DNA from 3 places in the Xanthomonas boreopolis genome. Region 2 is predicted to be linked to each of the others. Evidence: riboswitches for the same ligand, from Rfam matches in the RefSeq annotation. Region 2 holds a riboswitch; each other region holds the start of a gene.
What was found. Region 2 has a riboswitch for cobalamin ahead of M3M27_RS18805 (ribonucleoside-diphosphate reductase subunit alpha). Riboswitches for the same ligand answer to the same signal wherever they lie in the genome.

Region 1: linked by a shared signal. The riboswitch ahead of btuB (TonB-dependent vitamin B12 receptor) and the one ahead of M3M27_RS18805 (ribonucleoside-diphosphate reductase subunit alpha) in region 2 are both predicted to bind cobalamin.
Region 3: linked by a shared signal. The riboswitch ahead of metE (5-methyltetrahydropteroyltriglutamate--homocysteine S-methyltransferase) and the one ahead of M3M27_RS18805 (ribonucleoside-diphosphate reductase subunit alpha) in region 2 are both predicted to bind cobalamin.

The regions. Positions count from the first base shown of each region.
Region 1 is NZ_CP097162.1:1,285,865-1,291,475, forward strand. It holds gene clpB (ATP-dependent chaperone ClpB) at 1-89, shown strand, start outside; gene M3M27_RS05720 (Lrp/AsnC family transcriptional regulator) at 142-579, opposite strand; gene M3M27_RS05725 (DMT family transporter) at 702-1,604, shown strand; gene M3M27_RS05730 (sterol desaturase family protein) at 1,727-2,779, shown strand; cobalamin riboswitch at 2,885-3,106, shown strand; gene btuB (TonB-dependent vitamin B12 receptor) at 3,222-5,099, shown strand; gene M3M27_RS05740 (hypothetical protein) at 5,174-5,611, shown strand, end outside.
Region 2 is NZ_CP097162.1:4,183,614-4,189,224, forward strand. It holds gene M3M27_RS18800 (ribonucleotide-diphosphate reductase subunit beta) at 1-119, opposite strand, end outside; gene M3M27_RS18805 (ribonucleoside-diphosphate reductase subunit alpha) at 282-2,756, opposite strand; cobalamin riboswitch at 2,929-3,149, opposite strand; gene M3M27_RS18810 (hypothetical protein) at 3,395-4,027, opposite strand; gene M3M27_RS18815 (bifunctional acetate--CoA ligase family protein/GNAT family N-acetyltransferase) at 4,207-5,611, opposite strand, start outside.
Region 3 is NZ_CP097162.1:336,177-341,787, reverse strand. It holds gene M3M27_RS01470 (T6SS immunity protein Tli4 family protein) at 1-705, shown strand, start outside; gene M3M27_RS01465 (hypothetical protein) at 878-1,117, shown strand; gene M3M27_RS01460 (T6SS immunity protein Tli4 family protein) at 1,198-2,109, shown strand; cobalamin riboswitch at 2,616-2,854, shown strand; gene metE (5-methyltetrahydropteroyltriglutamate--homocysteine S-methyltransferase) at 3,048-5,339, shown strand; gene M3M27_RS01450 (MgtC/SapB family protein) at 5,369-5,611, opposite strand, start outside.

The DNA.
Region 1 (5,611 bases), 1.6 Mb from region 2:
CGCAGCGCATCCTGGCCGGCGATTTCCTCGGCGGCGACACCGTGAAGGTGGATGCCGAGGGCGGGCAGTTGGTGTTCGCCAAGGGCTGAGCCCGGCACCGGGGCGGGACTCCGGTCCCGCCCTGGCTGGCCCATGGGGGCGCTAGAACGGCGGCAGCCGGCGCTTGACGGGTTGCGACTTCACGATCGAGGTACTGGTTTCGGCCATTTCGGCGATGCGATCGAGGATGAAGTCCAGGTGCTCGATGGAGCGCAGATAGAGACGGCCGATGAAACAGTCTTCGCCGGTGACCTTGTCGCATTCGGCGAACTCCGGGATGGCTTCGATCAGCGCCTGCACGGCCTTGAGTTTTCCGGGCATGGGCCGGATGCGGACGATGGCCTGCATCGGATAGCCCAGGGCGCGCGGTTCGGCCTGCACGGTGAAGCCCTGGATCACGCCGCGGTCCTCCAGGCGGCGCAGCCGGTCGGCGGTGCCCGGGGCGGACAGGCCGATCCGTTCGGCCAGGGCCTTGGTGGGCATCCGGGCGTCCTGTTGCAGCAAGGCCAGGATGTGGCGATCGGTTTCGTCGAGCGACATGAGAAATATCCTGGGTCTTTCCTTTCAAGGAAAGATTTTCTTGTGGGTTCGCCTTTCTTTCGAAAGGAAAGATCGCCTGGCCGTCTGTAGATTGCAAGCCCACGATTGAAGAGGGCGTTGCAATGACGGAACGTACCCGGGGTGTGCTGGAAATGGTCGCGGCGATGGCGATCTCCGGGACCATCGGCTGGCTGGTGGTGGTGTCCGGGCAGCCGGTGGCCAGCGTCGTGTTCTGGCGCTGCCTGTTCGGGGCGCTCACGCTGATACCGGTGTGCCTGATGCGCGGCTATTTCAGGTCCGGCACGATCACGCCGCGGCAGGCCGGGGTGGCGGTGCTGGGCGGCATCGCGCTGGTGGCGAACTGGCTGCTGCTGTTCGCGGCGTATTCCGGCGCTTCCATCTCGATCGCCACCGCGGTCTACAACACGCAGCCGTTCATGCTGGTCGGGCTCGGCGCCCTGTTCCTGGGCGAGCGGCCGACGCTGCGCAAGCTGGGGTGGCTGGCGCTGGCGTTCGGGGGCGTGCTGTTGATCGTCCAGGCGCGGCCGGGGCAGGGCAGCGGCACGCACTACCTGGCGGGCGTGTTGCTCGCGCTCGGCGCGGCCTTCTGCTACGCGCTGGCGGCGCTGTTCGCGAAACGGCTCAAGGGCGTACCGCCGCACCTGATCGCCTTGGTCCAGGTGTCGGTCGGGGTGGCCGCGCTGTGGCCGTTGGCGAGCTTGCCGGAAGCGACCGGTGCGGCCGCCGCCTGGACGACGCTGGCGACGATGGGCGTGGTGCATACCGGGTTGATGTACATCCTGCTGTATGGCGCGATCCAGAAGCTGCCGACGCCCGTGACCGGCGCGTTGTCCTTCATCTATCCGATCGTCGCGATCGCCGTGGACAGGCTCGCGTTCGGCCATGCGTTGCAGCCGGTGCAGATCGCCGGTGCCGTGATGGTGCTGTTGGCGGCGGCCGGCATGACGCTGGGCTGGCCATGGCGCAGGCCAGCGCCGGCAGCCGCGTCGCAGGCGACGCGTTGACGGCCGGCCCGGCGCTCGCGCAGCACGGGAGGCAGCCGAAAGCTGGGCGAAAGCCGCGCCGGCCAGCCTGGTGCCGGGCCTGCTTCCTCCCTCCCCGCATGCAGGCCGAGGAGCTGCCTGCGATGCCGTCCATCCCGCATGTCTGGGCCTTGCTGGTCGAAAGCCTGGCCGACCGGGTGGTGGCGCCTGCGCTGGCCGCGCTGCACCTGACCGGACTGAGCGACGATCCCCGCGACATCGCGGCCTCGCTGCTGATCGCGACGTTGCAGTTGTGCATCATCGGCTTGGTGTTCCGGCCGCTGGAAAGCCTGTGGCCGGCCGAACGCTGGGAGCACCGGCGGCTCGCCCGCATCGATTTCCACTACACCTGGACGATGCTGGTCGGCGTGTTCCCGCTGTTCTCGTTCCTGGTCCTGGCGCCGCTGGCCAACCTGCTCGGAGGCGGCCAGGGCGGCGAGGATGCCCGCGTCGGCCTGCGCTATGCGTGGCCCTGGCTGGACCGGCATCCGCTGGCGCTGTTCGCGCTGTACTACCTCGCCTACGACTTCACCTACTACTGGATGCACCGCGTGCAGCACTGGATGCCGTGGTGGTGGGCGATGCATAGCATGCACCACAGCCAGCGCCAGCTCAGCTGCTGGGCCAACGACCGCAGCAACTATCTCGATGGCGCACTGCAATCGTTCGTGCTGGCCGGGGTCGGCGTGGCGTTCGGCATCGCCGCCGACGAGTTCGCCTGGCTGATGCTGCTGGGCGAACTGGTGCAGAACTTCTCGCACGCCAACGTGCGCATCGGTTTCGGGCCGGTGCTGGAAAAGCTCTTCGTCGATCCGAAGTTCCACCGCCTGCACCACATGGTGGTCGACCCGGAACGCCCGGACCTGCACAACTGCAACTTCGGCCAGGTGTTCGCGATCTGGGACGTGCTGTTCGGCACCGCGCTGTACGGCGAGCCGGTACGGCCCACGGGCGTGGCCGACCCGATGGTGGACCGCGACAACGCGCTCGGCTTCGTGGCCTTGCAGGTCGAAGGGCTCAGGCGTTTCTGGGGGGCGGTACGCCGTCGCGAGGGGTGGACCCCGGGCGAGGTCGCCTTTGGCGAGGACTATCGGCCGATCCCGGTGCGGCATGTGCCGGTGCCGCGGCTGGAGGAGACCGAGGCCGATCCGTCGTAAGGGCTTCGAGCGCGTTTCGAGAGCGGCGGCGACGCCTTGCGTGACGTCGTGGAGAGCCCGGGCCGCTTCCGCGATGCGCGCCAGGTGGCCTGGCCGTCTTCCTGCTACCATGCGCGGCCCTGAGGTGACTGCCGGGATGCCGGCGGTTTAAACGGGAATCCGGTGCGTCGGCCGTCCATGCCGGCAATTCCGGAGCTGCCCCCGCAACGGTGGGCGAGTACACGTTCCGCATGCAACGCCACTGTGCCGCCGGCATGGGAAGGCGCGGGACGGAAGGCGCAGCCTTCGCTCGCGAGCCCGGAGACCGGCCCCAGGATCGACCCGGCGCGCGGTGGGCGTGGCCATGGTGCCGGCGCGAACGCCGGCGCCATCTCCTGCTGCCTGCATGCCGGCTTTACCCAGATGTCCGCGCGGGAAGGCGCGGCTGCAGGAGCCACCCACGATGTCGTTGTCCCCGATCGTTTCCCCACGCCGCGCCGCGCTTGCGCTGGCGCTGTCCCTGGCCGCCGCTCCGGCGCTCGCGGCCGATGCCACCGACCTGGACCAGGTCGTGGTCACCGCGAGCCGTACCGCGCAGACCCAGGACCAGGCCCTGGCCCCGGTCGCCGTGATCGATCGCGCCGAGATCGAGCGCCGCCAGGCGCGCTCGCTGCCGGAACTGCTGCGCGGCGAGCTGGGCGTGTCGATCGTCAACAACGGCGGGCCGGGCAAGACCACTTCGCTGTTCCTGCGCGGCAGCGAATCCGACCACGTGCTGGTGCTGGTCGACGGCGTGCGGATCGGGTCGGCCACCCTCGGCGGCGCGTCGCTGCAGGACATCCCGGTCGAGCAGGTCGAGCGCGTGGAGATCGTGCGCGGGCCGTTCTCCAGCCTGTACGGCTCGGAGGCGATCGGCGGCGTCATCCAGATCTTCACGCGCAAGCCGCAGGGCGCGTTCGTACCGACCTTCAGCGTCGCGACGGGCAGCGACAACGCGCGCCGCTACGGCGCCGGCGTGGCCGGGCGCAGCCAGGGCGACCTCGGCGAGCGCGGCGGCTGGTACTCGGTCAATGCGGTGCACGACGAGACCGACGGCATCAACGCCTACCTCGATACCGCCAACAGCGCCTACGATCCGGACCGCGACGGCTACCGCAACGATTCGCTGAGCGTGAAGGGCGGCTGGCGCTTCAACCGCCAGTGGGATGCGGACGTGCAGGCCCTGCGCGCCGAGAGCCGCAACGAATACGACGGCACGATCTACGGCGGCAACCTCTCCAAGGGCGTCCAGCAGGTGGCGGGCGGCCGCGTCCGCTACGCGCCGAGCGAGGCGTTGAAGCTCACCGCCAGCCTCGGCGCCAGCCAGGACCTGAGCGATGCGTACTACGACGGCAGCTACGTCTCCACGTTCGACACGCGCCGCGCGCTCGGCTCGCTGCAGGCCGACCTCGATGCCGGCCCGGGCCTGCTGACGCTGGGCTTCGACTGGCAGCGCGACCGCATCGCCAGCAACGAAAGCTACGACGAGGACCAGCGCATCAACCGCGGCGCGTTCGCGCAATGGCAGCAGACCTTCGGCACGCAGTCGCTGCAGGCCAGCGTGCGCCGCGACGACAACAGCCAGTTCGGCGGCAAGAACACCGGCAGCCTGCTGTGGGGCTGGAACTTCGCCGAGCACCTGCGCCTGACCGCCAGCTACGGCACCGCGTTCAAGGCGCCGACCTACAACGAGCTGTACTACCCGGGCTACGGCAATCCGAACCTGGGGCCGGAGACTTCGCGCAGCGTGGAGCTGGGGCTGCGCGGCGAACACGACTGGGGCACCTGGACGCTCAACGCCTACCAGACCCGCGTCGACGACATGATCGCCTACGACGCCGCGCTGGTGGACGCGGCGCATCCGTTCGGCCAGCCCAACAACATCGACAAGGCGCGCATCCGCGGCGTCGAGGCCGGCTACGACACCACGCTGGCCGGCTGGACGGTGGCGACCCGCCTGACCTGGCAGGACCCCAAGGCCGACGGCGCCGTCAACCACGGCAACTGGCTGCCGCGGCGCGCGCGCCAGAGCGGCAGGATCGATGCCGACCGGCGTTTCGGCGCGTTCTCGGTGGGCGGCAGCGTGTACGCCTCGGGCGAGCGCTACGACGAACTGGCCAATGCCACGCGGCTGGGCGGCTACGGCCTGCTCGACCTGCGCGTGGGCTGCGCGGTCGGCCGCGACTGGAACCTGGCGTTGAGCGCGAACAACGTGTTCGACCGCGACTACCAGACCGCGGCCTGGTACGCGCAGCCCGGCCGCAACTACCAACTGACCCTGCGCTACCATCCGGCGCAGTGACGGCGCGGCGTCGTGGTCCCTCCCGCGAGTTCGCCCGTCCCCGGCAGTCCCGTCCCTTCTCCAGGAAAGCCCCGATGAAATCCCTGTCCCGCCCCGCAGAAACCGGCCTGTTCGTCGCGCTGATGGTGGCCATGGTGGCCACGCGCTTCAATCACGTGGGCGATTGGCTGCACCTGCCGGACGCGTCGATGGCGGTGTTCTTCCTGGGCGGGCTGTACCTGCGCCGGCACTGGCAGTTCGCGGCGCTGCTGGGGCTGGCGTTCGCGGTGGACTGGGCGGCGATCGAGCTGGCCGGCGTCAGCGATTTCTGCGTCACCGCGGCGTATGCGCTGCTGCCGGTCGCGTACGGCGTGCTCTGGTACGCCGGCCGCGCCTTCGCCGCGCGGCTGAGCGAGCGGGTGGGTTCGCTGGCGCTGGCCTGGCTGGTCGGCGTGGTCGCGGCGGCGCTGTCGTTCCTGGTGTCCAACGGCGCCTTCTACTGGCTCGGCGGCCGCTACGCCGAACCGCACATG
Region 2 (5,611 bases):
GGGATGTCGTTCCAGTTCAGGATGCCGCTGGTCTTGCCGTTGATGATGCCGGTCGAACGGTTCGGGTTGCGCGGCTCGAGGATCTTGATGCGATCGAGCGGGGTGGAGGTGACGGACATGATGGCTTCTCGTGTTTCTTCTACGCAGCGCCGCGGGACGTTCTGGAGAAAAGCCCCCCTGAGTCAGGGGGGCGCGCCGCAGGCGCGGGGGTGTGGGTGCAAGGTGAAGCAGGGTCCAAGGTTCGCAACGCGAACCTTGGAAGCGACAGCGCGAATGCGATGTCAGCTACTGCACCATTCGCACTCGCTGATGTCGATGTCGTTGGAACGCACGTAGTAGGTGGTCTTCAGGCCTTCGCGCCAGGCGGTCATGTGCAGCTCCAGCAGGGTGCTGGCGCGGATGGTCGACGGCACGTAGAAGTTGAAGCTGATCGACTGGTCGACGTGGCGCTGGCGGCGCGCGTTCTGGCGCACCGAGGCGAACTGGTCGACCTTGTAGGCGCCCTTCTCGTAGTACGGCCAGGTCTCCAGCGACAGGCCGGGCGCGGCGACCGGGCGGCGGAAGTCCTTCTTCTCCTCGTAGTAGAACGCCGAGTAGATCGGGTCGATCGAGGCGGTCGAGCCGGCGATCTGCGCGGTGCTCATGTTCGGCGCGACGGCGACCATGTAGGCGTTGCGCACGCCGTTGACCGCCACCTGCGCGGCCAGGTCCAGCCACTGCGGGCTGTTGTAGCCGCGGTCGCGGAAATAGGCGCCGGTATGCCAGTCGCTGCCGCGGAACACCGCGTAGGTGCCCTTCTCCTTGGCCAGCGCCATGCTCGCCTGGATGGTCAGGTAGTTGATGCGCTCGTACAGCTCGTCGCTGAACTGCTCGGCTTCCGGCGAGTTCCAGTGGATGCCCTTCTGCGCCAGCAGGTGGTGCCAGCCGAAGGTGCCCAGGCCGATCGCGCGGTACTTCTGGTTGGTGATCGTCGCCTGCGGCACCGGCAGCAGGTTCAGGTCGATCACGTTGTCGAGCATGCGCACCTGGATCGGGATCAGGCGCTCGAGCACGTCGGTGATCAGGTCGCCCTGGCCCGCCTGCGGCACCACCGCCCGGCCCAGGTTGACCGAGGACAGGTTGCAGACGACGAAGTCGCCGGCCTGCTTGGTCGTGACGATCTGGTTGCCGCTGATGATCTCCTGCATCATGCGCGTGGGGCTCATGTTCTGCAGGATCTCGGTGCACAGGTTGGACGAGTACACCATGCCGACGTGCTTGTTCGGGTTCTTCCGGTTGACCTCGTCGCGGTAGAACATGAACGGATTGCCGGTCTCCAGCTGGCTGACCATGATCCGCTTGAAGATGTCGATCGCCTTGACCGTCTTGCGGCTGATGCGCTCGTCGGCGACGACTTCCTCGTACTTCTTGCGGAAGCTGCCGTCGCCCTTCTTCTCGTCGTAGAAGTCCTGCAGGTACCAGCCCTTGATCCGCTTCACCTCGTGCGGGTCGAACAGGTACCAGTCGCCGCGGCGCTCCACCGTCTCCATGAACAGGTCGGGGATGCACACCGAGGTGAACACGTCGTGCGCGCGCAGGCGCTGGTCGCCGTTGTTCAGGCGCAGGTCCAGGAACGCCTCGATGTCGCGGTGCCAGATGTCCAGGTACACGGCGATGGCGCCCTTGCGCTGGCCGAGCTGGTCCACCGACACGGCGGTGTTGTTGAGCTGCTTGATCCACGGCACCACGCCGCCGGACGAGTTGGCCACGCCGCGGATCGCCGAGCCGGAGGAACGCACGTAGCCCAGGTACGCGCCGACGCCGCCGCCGTGCTTGGACACGCGCGCCACGTCGGTGTTGGAGTCGTAGATGCCCTGCAGGCTGTCGTCGACCGTGTCGATGAAGCAGCTCGACAGCTGGCCGCCGACCTTGCCGGCATTGGCCAGGGTCGGGGTCGCCACGGTCATGTACAGGTTGGACAGCGCCCAGTAGGCCTCGCCGACCAGCTGCATGCGGCGCTCGCGCGGCTTCTCGTCCTGCATCAGGTACAGCGCGATGGTCAGCCAGCGCTCCTGCGGCAGCTCGAACACGCCGCGCGAGCTGTCGGTGGCCAGGTAGCGCGTGGCCAGCAGGTACAGGCCGTTGTAGGCGAACAGCTTGTCGCGCTCCGGGTCGATCATGCGCCCGGCTTCCTGCAGTTCGTCCTTGGAATAGGAGCGCAGGATGTCGTTGGAGTAGACGTTGCGGTCGGCCAGGCTCTCCTGCAGGCCGACGAACGAGCCGTACTTCTGGCTCGCGTCGTAGAAGCGGTTGCGGCTGGCGCGCTTGTACAGGCGGCGCAGGTACAGGCGCGCGGCGAAGAACTCCCAGTCCGGCGCGGTCAGGTCCACGCGCGCCTCGGCCTCGCGGATCAGCAGGTCGACCAGGTCGTCGGCGTTGACGCTCTCCTTGCGCTCGACGAAGCCGAACACGGCGCGCTTGTAGTCGCTCACGTCCAGGTGCGGGAACTCGGCATGGACCGAATCGATGCTGCGCTCCAGGCGCGCGCGATCGAACGGGATGCGGCGGTTGCCGGCTTCCTTGGTGATCCAGGTGGAGACAGCGGATTCGTCGAGGGTCTGAACGGGCATTGCGGCTGCTTGTGGGGGCGGCGGAACCAGGTCCGCGGAATCGGGGGTGGTCTCGGCCGCGGCGGGGGGAGCGACGCGGGTGGGTGCGGCGGGGGTGGACTGCGAAGAGGTGGCCGCGGCGGCGGCGAGGATGTCGTTGCTTGTCATACGTCCTCCATGTGGTGCACGGACCCGCCCTTCGCAGGCGAGGCGGGCCGTGTCGGCGGAGCGGACGGCGGTGTCGCGGGGGCCGCGGCGCGCGCGGGCCCAGGCCCGCGGGCAGCTCCCGCTTCACCGGCCATCCCCCTCCGGGGACGTCACGGCCGGCACCGCGCGATGTGCATGCGCGCGGCTGTCGGCAGGTCTTCGGACTGATGGGTACGGCCGACGCGAGGGTCGGCCACCTCGGCCGTCGCTTCCCGGGAGGATCCCAGTGCGTTGACGGCGTCGTTCCCAATTACCGCTGCGGGGCAGTGCCGGAGTGGCCCATCGGGGGCGTCACCGGCTTCCCTCTTCGCCTCCGCCCTCGTGAGCGGAGACACCGACCGCCCCAAGATAGTGGGGTCCCCACCGGGGGTCAACACGAAATATAGGCAAATTCGGAAAAGCCTTGTGGGACAAGCGCGCGGCCGGAAATCCCCGTGAACCGTTTCCAGCGCGCGGCCGGGCACGTCCAAAAACACTGCGCAGTCAAGCACCGGAGGGGCGGTTCCCGGGGCGGGGTTCCGGTCCGTTTGGGTCGTGGGGCGCCCCCCCCTGGACCGGAATGGAAAACGGTGTTCCGCGCCCCGTGCCTTTGGCCGGCGCTATTGCCAGTGCACCGCGTCCAGCGCCTGGTGCAGCCGCGCCACCGCGGTGCCCGTGTCGAACGGCGGCTTGCGCGGCGGGTCGTAGACCTCCGGGCGGGTGCCGCTCACCATCAGGTCGATCGCCACGCAGCGGCCGTTGCGCACGCTGCGGTAGCCCTCGACCTGCAGGAAGTGGCTCATCGCCGCGTCGCCGGCGCGGAAGTGGACGAAGGCCACCCCGCCGATCTCGACCTGGTCCGGGTCGCCCTGCGCCTCCGGCGGCGGCTCCAGGCAGCGCGCGGCCTCGCGCAGGCTGTCGCTGCTGCCGATGCGCAGTTCGGCGGCGGCGAGATCGTTGGAACCGTCCAGCACCAGCGCGGCCAGGGGCTTGCCCTCGCTGTCGCCGGGCGCGAACGCCTTCCAGCCGTCGGTATCGAGGTACTCGCGGTCGAAGTCCCGCTCGAGCGTGGTGCCGGGCACCGGCATCAGCCGCAGGCCGATCGACGCATCCGTGAACACCGGTGCGGGGCCCGCCGGCGGCGACGGTGCCGGATCGGCGGTGGCATCCGCTGCCGGTGGCTGGCGCCCGCAGGCCGCCAGCGCCAGCACGACCGGTAGGCAGACGACGGACAGGATCGGGCGCTTGGACATGCGGGCGGGCTCCGGGCGGTTCGGTGCCGCCCATGCTGCACCCGGCAAGGTGAATGGCGCTCCACGCCACGCCGGCCAGGCCCCGCGCGCGGCATGCGGGCACGCTGTCGCGTCGCCGGCAAAGCCCCGCGGGGACCGGAGCCCTGCCCGCGGGAACGACGGCCACGCCGCGGCGCCGTTCAAGGACGCAGGGATCCCGTCCCCACCGGCAGCAGCACGTTCATCAGCGACGCATCCTCCGGATCGGGCCTGACCTGGAATCCCAGGCTCTCGCACATCGCCAGCATCGTGCGGTTCTCGCGCAGCACCTGCCCCTCCACCGCCTTCAGGCCGAGCCAGTGCGCGTACTCGATCATGATCCGCATCAGTTGCCAGCCGATGCCGTGGCCCTTGAGGTCCGAGCGGATCAGGATCCCGTACTCGCCCTTCTCGTAGTCGGCGTCGGCGTGCAGCCGCACCGCGCCGAGCATGTCGCCGCCCTTCGGGTCGATCGCCACCAACGCGATCGAGCGGGCGTAGTCGAGCTGGGTCAGGCGCGCGATGAACTCGTGGCTGAAGTGCTTCACCGACTGGAAGAAGCGCAGCCGCAGGTCCTCGTCGGTGACGCGGGCGAAGAACGCGCGGAACAGCGCATCGTCCTCCGGCCGCACCGGGCGCAGCCATGCGGTGGATCCGTCGCCGAGCACCAGGGTGCGCTCCCACTCCTTCGGGTACGGGAAGATCGCGAAGCGCGGATGCCCACGTCCCTTGTGCAGGATGCGCGAACGCGCCACCGCCACGCGCGCGTCCAGCGCCAGCACGCCGTCGCGGTCGGCCAGCAGCGGGTTGATGTCCAGCGCGCGGATCTCGGGGATGTCGGCGGCCAGCTGCGCCAGCTTGACCAGCACCAGCGCCACCGCGCGCTCGTCGGCGGCCGGCACGTCGCGGTAGCCCTTGAGGATGCGCGAGACGCGGGTGCGGCCGATCAGTTCGTGCGCCAGGCGCAGGTCCAGCGGCGGCAGCGCCAGTTCGCGGTCGTTGATCACCTCGACCGCGGTGCCGCCGCGGCCGAACACGATCACCGGCCCGAACACGGGGTCGTCGGCGATGCCGGCGATCAGCTCGCGGGCCTTCGGCCGCAGGATGGTCGGCTGCACGATCACGCCGTCGATGCGCGCCTGCGGCCGCACCCTGCGCGCGCGCTCCAGGATGCCTTCGGCCGCCAGCCGGACCGCCGCCACGCTCGGCAGGTTCAGGCGCACGCCGTCCACGTCGGACTTGTGGCCGATGTCGGGCGAGACGATCTTCACCGTGACCGAGCCGCCCGCGGCCAGGATCGGGTCGGCCAGCAGCGCGGCTTCGTTGGCCGTGGTGGCGACCTGCAGCGGCACGCACGCGATGCCGTAGGCCTCCAGCAGGCGCTGGGTCGCCACCGGGTCCAGCCAGGCCTGGCCCGCGGCGAGCGCCTGCTCGACCAGCGCGCGCGCCGTCGCGGCATCGACGACGAAATCCTCCGGCAGGCTCGGCGGGGTCTCCATCAGCGCGGCCTGCGCCTCGCGGTAGCGGACCATGTGGGTGAAGCCGCGCACCGCGTCGGACTCGGTC
Region 3 (5,611 bases), 650 kb from region 2:
GGGATGCTGGTCGACCGGGTGGAGTTCGCGCCCGGGCGGCGGATGTACGTGTCCTGGGCGAGCCCGAACAGCCGCGGGCTGTACCGGTACCAGGACGTCGCCTACTTCCGCGGCGAGCAGGTGCTCTACGTTTTCGAAGGCGATGGCGATGCCACGCCGCAGGCGCGCGCGGATGCGCAGGCGTTCGGCCAGGAGCTCCTGACGCGGACGCTGCGCTATCGCGCGAACGAAGAGATCCCGGACGAGGCGGGGTTCTGCTTCGACCGCGGGTTCATCGCGGACCGTGAACTCAACCAGGAGGAGTTCACCGCCGGCATCGGGCTGAAACGATACCCCGGCGTTTCGATCAAGCTGATGTCCTACGTCACCGGCAAGCCGGACATGGACCTGCTGAAGCGCGCATCGAACGTCCCGCCCGGGTTCGAGGGCGCCGTGGCGCGGATGAAGACGTTGCGTCGCGGCGAGCGGAACATCGGGCCGCTGAAGGGACAGGAACTGCTGGTGCGCGGCGATGACGGCGGACGGCGCAGCTACCACTTCCTGTGGGAGACCCAGGGACGGGCGAACTCGCTCGCGTTTCCTTTCATGTCGCTCGAACTGAGCACGTCGGGCGAAACCGCGGCCTCCCCGGCTTCCGACGAGGAGATGCTGGAGATCTGGGATTCGATCCTTGCGACGCTGAGGCCGAGGCCCGGCGCCACGTAGTGGCCGGGCCGAAGCGCCCTGCACCATCCAGGTGGCCGGCGCGGGCATCGACGACCACCGGCGTGGTTCGCTCGCCGTGTCCGAGAACCCCAACCCGATGCGAAGCGGCCCCTCGGACCGGATATCCCGCACGCCCGCTTTCGTCCGTTTCAGGCACGATGGCAACGACAGGATGGATCTCCGCAACGAGTCCGGGATCGAGTTGAAAGCAACGATACTGCGCAAGGCCGATCCCGGAGATTCCACCGTGCCGATGAAGTCATCCGCTGCGGGTCTTGATCCACATGCAAGATTGGTTTGCAAGCATGTCCCGGGCTACGAACATGATGCAAGTTACGGCGACGAACGCGTACGCCTATCGGTTCTGGATGCGATCGTCCGATCCATCGAATCAGTTCAGGTAATAAAGTGACAAAGAAGATTCTATGGATCATCCCTTTGGTCTTTGCTTGCGCCTGTACCCGCAGCCAAGACCAGTCATCGACAAACGACATGAAAGCGAACATCCCTCTCAGCATCCAGTGCGTCGGCCGGTTGGAGATAGCCTTGCCGTCGCCTTCTTCCGCGGCCTGGAACCAGGAAGTAGGCGTGTTCTCCATCGAGCGCCAGCGATCCGCCGACCGGCTCGATTTCTTCAGGCAGGTAGAAGCGCGCGAACAAGACCTGCATTCCCAGAATCATGAGAAGGAGGGCTATATCCTCCGAGCCGCCGAGGATATCGGCGGCCTCCGCGTCTTGTTTTATCGTAGCTCGCCCGTCGACATCTATACCTACAACGTCGAGGCTTACATGTGGCCAGGGAATGGCGGCTACAGATTGAGCACCACGGTCGCGACGGGGGAGAAACCACAGGTTCCCGCGCTTCTCGACTTCGTCAAGGACATGCACCCTATCGGGGCCGGTGCCGTTGCGCCTTCCGGAGCCTTCTGCCTGGATGGCTTGTATCTGGACAAGGGCAACCAGAGGCTTTTTGCCTCGATGCAGGCCACCATCCGCGAATGGCACGGTGCACGGGCTTGGGTTAGCGTGCTCGAGAACGAGAACTCCCTGGCGGATGAAGCGCTGGATATCCATTACGACATCGAGCGGGAGCGAAACGCGGCCAAGGACATCCTGGCGGAGGATCCCAGCGCGGCAAGCGATCCAGGCTACCCCAAGACCGTCAAGTCGCTGCGCGACGGAACGCGCGACCTGGAGGGAATGCCCGGCCAGGAACTCGTATGGAAGAAGGTGCTCAACAGCGGGGTCGAGGTCTACCATCTGAGATGGCAGACCGATACCGCGCCCAATGGCGTCACCGTGGGAATGGATGTCGGCGACGAGGACGATCCTGTTCCTTCTCCTCGCCAAGAAGAGATCATCGCGCTGTGGGATGCGATCCTTTCGACGCTCCGGCAGAGATGAGCCGGGACCGAGCAGACCTGGCCTGGTTCGCTGCTAGGCCCTAGGGCCGCCGTCCGCAAGCCGGGCGCGCAGGACATCGGACTCGGGCGATCTGCGCAGGCATGGTATTGGAGGATTTCGCTTGGCCATGAGCGAGCGACCCAGGCGAACCGCGAGTGTTGCAGCCTTGCTCCTTCTGGCGCTGGGTACCGGCATGGGCTACGCGGTCGGCCGCGATGGAACAAACCATGCGGAGTCCAACCAACCAGCAACGAGGACGCACTGCCTTGGCCGTTACCTCATCGACCTGCCGGCAGACGCGTAGTGACCGGGCCGAAGCGCCCTGCACCATCCAGGTCGCTGGTGCGGGCATCGACGACCACCGGCGTGGTTCGCTCGCCGTGCCCGAGAACCCCTGCCCGATGCGAAGCGGCCCCTCGGACCGGATATCCCGCACGCCCGCTTTCGTCCGTTTCCTCCCATAACCTGCCCAAGCGGGCGCGCTTGACGCGCCGTCGTCCTGCCGCCACCATGTGCGCCGCCGAGGTATGCATCGCTTCATTCGGATGAAGCGATGCATTTAAACGGGAATCCGGTGAAGCGGCCTTGCCGCCATTCCGGAGCTGCCCCGCAGCGGTGAATGGAAACGACCCCCGCCAACAGCACTGGGCGCCTGCATGGGCCTGGGAAGCGGCGGACAGTAGGCCCCCGTGCCATGCACGGCCCGTCCATCAGCCCGAATACCGGCCTGGGCCGGGGGACACGAGCGTCCTCCGTTTCGACCTGGCGCTCCGCGGGGAGCGGCCGGACGTGCGTGCGCCCCGTGGCGGACGCCGTCCGTCGTGCCCGCAGGCGTCGGTTCGCCCGCGGGGGCGGAGGTCGCTGGCGCGGCGTGCAGGGAAGCACGGTGCGCGGTTCCTTCGTTCCTCAATGCCCAAGACCGCAATGAGGAAAACACCATGACGATCGTCACCAACCTGGGCTTCCCGCGCATCGGCGCGCGGCGCGAGCTCAAGCGCACGCTGGAAAGCCACTGGCAAGGCCAAGCCAGCGCCGCGCAATTGCAGGACAGCGCGCGCGAGTTGCGCGCGCGGCACTGGCGGCTGCAGGTCGAGGCCGGCGTCGACGTGCCGCCGAGCAACGACTTCAGCCTGTACGACCACGTGCTCGACACCGCGGTGCTGTTCGACGCCATCCCCGAGCGCTACCGCGCCCTGGCCGACGCCGATCCGCTGGCCGGCTACTTCGCGATGGCGCGCGGCGTGCAGCGCGACGGCATCGACCTTCACGCGCTGGAAATGACCAAGTGGTTCGACACCAACTACCACTACCTGGTGCCGGAAATGCACGCCGGCCAGGCGTTCCGGCTGCGGGGCGACAAGCCCGTCGCCGAGTTCCGGGAAGCGCTGGCGCTGGGCATCCGCACCCGCCCGGTGCTGCCGGGACCGGTGACGTTCCTCTGGCTGTCCAAGACCGTGGACGGCAGCGACCGGCTTGCGTTGCTGCCGCGCCTGCTGCCGGCCTACGCCGAATTGCTCGCGCGCCTGCAGGCCGCCGGCGCGGACTGGGTGCAGCTGGACGAGCCGGTGCTGGCGCTCGATCTCGACGCCCGCTGGCAGCAGGCGTTGCGCGACGCCTATGCCGCGCTCGCGTCGGGCCCGCGTCCGCAGCTGCTGCTGGCGAGCTACTTCGGCCCGCTCGGCGGCAACCTCGAAGTGGCCGCCGCCCTGCCGGTCGACGGCCTGCACCTGGACCTGGTGCGCGGCACCGAACAGCTCGATGCCGTCCTCAGGCTCCTGCCGGCCGGACGCACGCTCTCGGCCGGGCTGGTCGACGGGCGCAACGTATGGCGCGCGGCGTTGGACAACGCGCTCACCCTGGCGCGCTATGCACGGGGCCATGTCGCTGCGGACAAGCTGTGGCTGGCGCCATCGTGCTCGCTGTTGCACGTGCCGGTGGACCTCGACCAGGAAAAGGCGCTGGATGCCGAACTGCGCAGCTGGCTCGCGTTCGCCAGGCAGAAGCTCGGCGAACTGCGCACGTTGGCCGACGCGCTCGATGGCCGTCCGTCGGCGGAGGCCAGGCTGGCACAGGCGCGCCAGGCGCTGGAATCGCGCCGCCGTTCGCCGCGCGTGCACCGGCCCGAGGTGGAACGCCGGCTGGCGGCGCTGGGCCCGGAGGCGGCACGGCGCGCCAGCCCTTATCCGCAACGCATGCTCGCCCAGCAGCAGGCCTTGCGGCTGCCCGACTATCCGACCACCACGATCGGCTCGTTCCCGCAGACCCGGGAAGTGCGCGAGGCGCGGGCGCGCTTCAAGTCCGGGCGGCTCGGCGCCGCGGAATACGAGGCCTTCCTGCGCGAGCACACCGAACGCTGCGTGCGCGTGCAGGAACGGATCGGGCTGGACGTGCTGGTGCACGGGGAATTCGAGCGCAACGACATGGTCGAGTACTTCGGCGAGCAGCTCGACGGCTTCGCCTTCACCAAGCTCGGCTGGGTGCAGAGCTACGGCTCGCGCTGCGTCAAGCCGCCCATCATCTACGGCGACGTGGCGCGGCCGGCCCCGATGACGGTGCATTGGTCGGCATACGCGCAGTCGCTGACCGACCGGCCGATGAAAGGCATGCTGACCGGACCGGTCACGATGCTGCAATGGTCGTTCGTGCGCGACGACCAGGAACGCGCCAGCACCTGCCGGCAGATCGCGCTGGCGTTGCGCGACGAAGTGCGCGATCTGGAAGCGGCCGGAATCGGGCTCATCCAGATCGACGAGCCGGCGATCCGCGAAGGCCTGCCGCTGCGCCGCGCCGACCGGGACGCCTATCTCGGGTGGGCGGTGGAAGCCTTCCGCATCGCGGCCTCGGGCGTGCGCGACGCCACCCAGATCCACACCCACATGTGCTATTCGGAGTTCAACGACATCATCGAGGCGGTGGCGGCGATGGATGCCGACGTGATCTCGATCGAGACCTCGCGCTCGCGCATGGAACTGCTCGACGCCTTCGTGAGGTTCCGCTATCCCAACGCGATCGGGCCGGGCGTGTACGACATCCACAGCCCGCGCATACCCTCGACCGGGGAGATGGTGGAGCTGCTGCGCAAGGCGCGCGCGGTGCTCGCGCCGGAGCAGCTGTGGGTCAATCCGGACTGCGGGCTGAAGACCCGTGGCTGGGCCGAGACCGAGGCGGCGTTGCGGGCGATGGTCGCGGCCGCCCACCGGCTGCGCGAGGATCTCGCGCAGGCAGCCTGAAGGACCCGCCCCTCCGCGGAGGGGCGGCTTCACTCCGGTCGGCGGTCTTCCTTGGCCTCGTGCATGGAATCGGGGGTCGCCACGGCGACCACGCCCTCGAGGCCGGCGAGCCGGCCGGCCGCTTCCAGCAACCGCGCCTGGCCGATGTCCGGCGCGCAGCGGATCTCGAGGGTGTCCTCGCCGTCGGCGTGGCGCCGCAGCACGATGCGCCGGAGCGGCAGCTGCAGTTGCGCCATCGCGTCCTCCACGCCGACCAGCGGCGTCCCGTGCCG